2 regions of the Citrobacter amalonaticus genome follow, and region 1 is predicted to be linked to the other one. Evidence: riboswitches for the same ligand, from Rfam matches in the RefSeq annotation. Region 1 holds a riboswitch; the other holds the start of a gene.
The links. A riboswitch is a leader RNA that binds a small molecule or an ion and turns the genes downstream of it on or off. The one in region 1 is predicted to bind thiamine pyrophosphate.

Region 1 (3,142 bases):
CTTTGGCGCGGAAGTTTTCTGACATATCTGCCATTCCCACTTCGATCGTCTGGGCGGCGGCGTAGTCACGAACCTCCTGGCTGATTTTCATTGAGCAGAATTTCGGGCCGCACATGGAGCAGAAGTGCGCCACTTTGCCGGATTCCTGGGGCAGGGTTTCGTCGTGGTAGGCGCGGGCGGTGAACGGGTCGAGCGCCAGATTAAACTGGTCTTCCCAGCGGAATTCAAAGCGCGCTTTCGACATCGCGTTATCACGGATTTGCGCCCCCGGATGCCCTTTCGCCAGGTCGGCGGCATGGGCGGCAATCTTGTAGGTAATCAGCCCCTGTTTGACATCTTCTTTGTTCGGCAGCCCGAGGTGCTCTTTCGGCGTGACGTAGCAGAGCATCGCGCAGCCAAACCAGCCGATCATCGCCGCGCCAATCCCTGAGGTAAAATGGTCGTAACCCGGTGCGATATCGGTGGTTAGTGGGCCTAAGGTGTAGAATGGCGCTTCGTGACAGTGCTCCAGCTCTTCGGTCATATTGCGACGGATCATCTGCATCGGCACGTGGCCCGGGCCTTCAATCATCACCTGCACATCGTATTCCCAGGCGATCTTCGTCAGTTCCCCCAGCGTATGCAGCTCCGAGAATTGCGCCTCGTCGTTGGCGTCCTGAAGGGAACCCGGACGCAGGCCATCGCCAAGCGACAGCGATACGTCATAGGCGGCGCAGATTTCACAAATCTCGCGGAAGTGCTGGTAGAGGAAGTTCTCTTTGTGATGAGAGAGACACCATTTCGCCATAATGGATCCCCCGCGCGAGACAATCCCTGTCAGACGTTTCGCGGTCATCGGCACATAGCGCAGCAGCACCCCGGCATGGATGGTGAAGTAGTCCACCCCCTGTTCGGCCTGCTCCAGCAGCGTATCGCGGAAGGCTTCCCAGGTCAGATCTTCGGCGATCCCGTTGACCTTCTCCAGCGCCTGGTAGATCGGTACGGTGCCGATCGGCACCGGACTGTTACGCAGGATCCACTCACGGGTTTCGTGAATATAGCGACCGGTGGAGAGGTCCATTACGGTGTCCGCTCCCCAGCGCGTTGACCACACCAGTTTCTCCACTTCTTCTTCAATGGAGGAGGTGACGGCGGAATTACCGATGTTGGCATTCACTTTTACCAGGAAGTTACGGCCAATAATCATGGGCTCAGATTCCGGGTGGTTGATGTTGGCAGGGATGATCGCCCGTCCGGCGGCCACTTCATCACGCACAAATTCCGGCGTGATGTTCTCCGGCAGGCGTGCGCCAAATCCTTCGCCCGGATGCTGCTGGCGTAACACTTCACTGCAGATGCGTTCACGGCCCATGTTTTCACGAATGGCGATAAATTCCATTTCCGGGGTGACGATCCCCTGGCGGGCGTAGTGCAACTGAGTCACGCATTTACCCGCTTTGGCGCGTTTTGGCGTCAGCAAGCCGGTGAAGCGCAGCTCGTCCAGACCGTCGTCGGCCAGGCGTGCTTTGGTGTATGCTGAGCTCCGATCGGTCAGCACCTCGCTGTCGTGACGGGCGTCAATCCACGGTTGGCGCAGCTTCGCCAGACCCTGCTGAACGTTGATCGCCACCTCGGGATCGCCGTAGGGACCGGACGTGTCGTACACCGGAATCGCTTCGTTTTCTTCAAACTGCGGCTCCGCTTTGCTGCCGCCGATGAGCGTCGGGCTAAGCTGGATCTCTCGCATCGGAATGCGGATATCGCTCGTCGAGCCGGTGATGTAGATGCGTCTGGAGTTCGGGAAAGCGGTGCCTTCCAGCGTATCGATAAAGTGTTGTGCTTGCGCGCGCTGTTCGCGGCGGGACAATTTAGGGGTAGTTGCAGACATAGCTCATTCCAAAAAAGTAAGGAGATGGCTTGTCAGACGACGGAGGAGTAATAGGTGTGCGCCGCCCGTTAAGGCTTACGCATAAAGCAGAATTACTCTTGTTCCCTTCGCAGGTTTTAACCTGATCAGGTTCCGCGGATCCCGAATTAACGGTCTCAGCCGGTGTTTTCACACCAGGCACTCCGACAAGATGTAACCTCTGATAAGAGGCAATAGGGGTAAATTACGCGTTATGTGCGCCGAACTCAAGCAGGACGTTTAATGACCGCATTGTCATGCATGGCGTCAAAGACCAGCATGATCAGCTTATCTTCCAGCGCAAATCGGGCTTCCAGCGCTTCGCCGAGATCGGATAAAACCTGTTGAAACTCCAGGCAGTTATCGTGATCAATCGCCGTTTCCAGGCTGGAGTCATAGTAGTCCATGATGCGTTGTGTGTTAGCTTCCAGTAGCGGCCAAATTTTTGTCGCTTTTAAAAGCTGCCCGTTACCTTCCAATTTATGCAGAATACGTTCATAAATACTGAAGTGTCCGGTGGAAAGGTAGTCGACCAGGCTCTGACAAAAATCATCCAGCGCTTTTTCATTCAGCCGCATGTACGATTCTTTGCCAGGCTTAATGCCAACCAGATTGTAGTAAGCCACGAGCAGATGCTTACGTATATGTAGCCAGCGATCAACCAGTTTGTTACTTCCTCTGACGCGCTCTGTCAGGTCTTCCAGCTGGTTTAGCATGATTGACTCCGCAAGTGTAGATTTAAAAACTGCTCACGCAGGAATTGTAAAAATAATGTTATCAACATGCCAGTGAAGCAAAGGTAGTGCAAGAGCTATGGATCGTATTATTGAAAAATTAGATCACGGCTGGTGGATCGTCAGCCATGAGCAAAAATTATGGTTGCCTCATGGCGAATTGCCACACGGCGACGCGGCAAATTTCGATCTTGTCGGGCAGCCAGCGCTGCAAATCGGAGAGTGGGAAGGGGAGCCAGTCTGGCTGGTGCTACAGCATCGGCGTCACGAGATGGGATCGGTTCGTCAGGTGCTCGATCAGGATGCGGGGCTGTTTCAACTGGCGGGTCGCGGTGTGCAACTGGCGGAGTTTTATCGATCGCATAAGTTCTGCGGCTACTGCGGGCACCCGATGCAGCCGAGTAAAACCGAGTGGGCGATGCTCTGTACCCACTGCCGGGAACGTTACTATCCGCAAATCGCCCCCTGCATTATCGTCGCCATTCGCCGTGAGGATTCGATCCTGCTTGCCCAACACGTTCGC
Region 2 (3,142 bases), 1.2 Mb from region 1:
TGCGACGGCAAAACGCAGGACACCACGCTCAACGAACTGGCGGATCTGCTGAGCTGCTCGCGCCGTCATATGCGCACGCTGCTCAATACCATGCAGGAGCGCGGCTGGCTGACGTGGGAGGCGGAAGTGGGACGCGGAAAACGTTCACGCCTGACCTTTCTGTATACCGGACTGGCGCTCCAGCAGCAGCGTGCGGAAGATCTGCTGGAGCAGGATCGCATCGATCAACTGGTGCAACTGGTCGGCGACAAAACGGCCGTGCGGCAGATGCTGGTTTCCCATCTGGGCCGCAGCTTCCGTCAGGGCCGTCACATCCTGCGCGTACTTTACTACCGCCCGATGCAAAATCTGCTGCCAGGCAGCGCATTACGTCGCTCAGAAACCCACATTGCCCGCCAAATCTTCAGCGCCCTGACTCGCGTAAATGAGGAAAATGGGGAACTGGAAGCCGACATTGCCCACCACTGGCAACAAATTTCTCCCCTGCACTGGCGCTTTTTCCTGCGTCCAGGGATCCATTTTCACCACGGGCGTGAACTGGAAATGGACGATGTGGTGTCGTCACTAACGCGCATTAACGCCTTACCGCTCTATTCGCACATCAGCGAGATCGTCTCGCCAACGCCCTGGACGCTGGACATTCATCTTTCGCAACCCGATCGCTGGCTGCCGTGGCTGCTGGGTCAGGTCCCGGCGATGATCCTGCCGCGCGAATGGGAAACCCTGAGCAATTTTTCCAGCCATCCGATTGGCACCGGCCCGTACGCGGTGATACGGAATACGCGCAACCAGTTAAAAATCCATGCTTTTGACGATTTCTTCGGCTTTCGGGCCCTGATTGATGAAGTGAACGTCTGGGTACTGCCGGATATCGGCGATGAGCCGAACGGCGGTCTGACGCTGAAAGGTCCCACTGACGACGAAAAAGCCATCGAAAGCCGTCTGGAAGAGGGGTGCTATTACCTGCTGTTCGACGCCCGTACCCATCGCGGCGCCAATCAGGCGGTCCGGGAGTGGGTCAGCCGCATACTGTCACCAAGCAACCTGCTTTACTATGCCGATGAACAGTATCAGCGCCACTGGTTCCCGGCCTATGGCCTGCTGCCGCGCTGGCATCATGCGCGGCCGGGCCACGGCGAGAAACCCGCCGGGCTGGAGACGCTCACGCTGACCTATTATCACGAACACATAGAACACCAGGTGATTGCACAGATCATGAGTCAGCTCCTGGCTGAACATCAGGTGAAGCTAGAGATTCAGGAGATCGACTACGATCAATGGCATGCCGGGGAAATTGAAAGCGACATCTGGCTTAACAGCGCCAACTTCACCCTGCCGCTCGACTTCTCTTTGTTCGCGCACCTGTGTGAAGTCCCGCTGTTACAGCACTGTATTCCGCTGGACTGGGAAGCCGATGCCGCGCGCTGGCGCACCGGCGAAATGAATCTGGCCGTGTGGTGTCAGCAACTGCTTGCCAGCAAAGCGATTGTCCCGCTGATCCACCACTGGCTGATTATTCAGGGCCAGCGCAGTATGCGCGGCTTGCGCATGAACACCCTCGGCTGGTTCGACTTTAAATCCGCGTGGTTTGCCCCGCCGGATCCCTGATTGCCGCAACGCGGCAAAATCACTACACTAACGCCGTTCTCAACGGGGTGCTAATTAAACATACACAAAATCATTCAAGCTGCATCAAAGCGGCAAGCGAGTGAATCCCCAGGAGCATAGAACACTATGTGACTGGGGTGAGCGAACTCAGAGGCTGCCTGAATGATGAAGTGTATGGGCTGAGAAAATACCCGTCGAACCTGATCCGGATAACGCCGGCGAAGGGATTTGAGGCTACCGCTCAAAATCCTTTGCCACCCATCTTTTGAGGTGCAAAGTGTTGAAAAAATGTCTTCCCCTTTTACTCCTGTGCGCAGCGCCTGCCTTCGCAAAACCCGTTCTTACCGTCTACACCTACGACTCGTTCGCCGCAGACTGGGGCCCTGGCCCGGCGGTGAAAAAAGCTTTTGAAGCCGACTGCAACTGCGAGCTGAAACTGGTAGCGCTGGAAGATGGCGTTTCACTCCTCAACCGCCTGCGGATGGAAGGGAAAAACAGCAAGGCCGACGTGGTGCTGGGGCTGGATAACAACCTGCTGGAAGCGGCGACGCAAACCCAACTGTTCGCGAAAAGCGGTGTCGCCAGCGAGGCGGTCAATGTTCCTGGCGGCTGGAAGAATGACACCTTCGTCCCGTTTGATTACGGCTACTTCGCTTTTGTGTATGACAAAAACAAACTGAAAAACCCACCGAAGAGCCTGAAGGAACTGGTCGAGAGCGATCAGAAATGGCGGGTGATTTATCAGGATCCGCGCACCAGCACGCCAGGACTTGGGCTGATGCTGTGGATGCAGAAAGTGTATGGCGATAAAACGCCGCAGGCGTGGCAAAAACTGGCGGCAAAAACCGTCACCGTCACCAAAGGCTGGAGCGAAGCTTATGGCCTGTTCCTGAAAGGTGAAAGCGATCTGGTGCTGAGCTACACCACCTCTCCGGCGTATCACATCATCGAAGAGAAAAAAGAGAACTACGTGGCGGCCAACTTTAGTGAAGGCCATTACCTGCAGGTGGAGGTCGCCGCGCGTACCGCAGCCAGTAAGCAGCCTGAACTGGCGGAAAAATTCCTCAAATTTATGGTTTCGCCTGCGTTTCAGAATGCTATCCCGACCGGCAACTGGATGTATCCGGTGGCGAATGTCACCCTGCCTGCCGGATTCGAACAACTGACGAAACCCGCAACGACCCTGGAATTCACGTCAGCGGAAGTGGCGGCACAGCGCCAGGCATGGATTAGCGAATGGCAACGCGCCGTCAGCCGTTAATTGCCGGCTGGCTGATCCCAGGCCTTTGTGCCGCCACGTTGATGGTGGCGGTGGCGCTGGCCGCTTTTCTGGCATTGTGGTTCAACGCGCCGCAGGCGGCGTGGTCCTCGCTGTGGCAGGACAGCTACCTGTGGCACGTGGTGCGTTTTTCCTTCTGGCAGGCCTTCCTGTCAGCGGTGCTTTCTGTCGTTCCAGCCATCTTCCTTGCCCGCGCGTTGTACCGACGCCGCTTTCCGGGGCGTCTGGCCCTGCTGCGCCTGTGCGCCATGACGC

Region 2: another riboswitch for thiamine pyrophosphate. It lies ahead of thiB (thiamine ABC transporter substrate binding subunit); the one in region 1 lies ahead of thiC (phosphomethylpyrimidine synthase ThiC).

What each region holds. Positions count from the first base shown of each region.
Region 1 covers NZ_CP014015.2:1,535,788-1,538,929, reverse strand. Annotated here, with positions in the region: gene thiC (phosphomethylpyrimidine synthase ThiC) at 1-1,867, opposite strand, end outside; TPP riboswitch at 1,953-2,062, opposite strand; gene AL479_RS07375 (Rsd/AlgQ family anti-sigma factor) at 2,113-2,601, opposite strand; gene nudC (NAD(+) diphosphatase) at 2,699-3,142, shown strand, end outside.
Region 2 covers NZ_CP014015.2:2,769,546-2,772,687, reverse strand. Annotated here, with positions in the region: gene sgrR (HTH-type transcriptional regulator SgrR) at 1-1,608, shown strand, start outside; TPP riboswitch at 1,642-1,853, shown strand; gene thiB (thiamine ABC transporter substrate binding subunit) at 1,886-2,869, shown strand; gene thiP (thiamine/thiamine pyrophosphate ABC transporter permease ThiP) at 2,845-3,142, shown strand, end outside.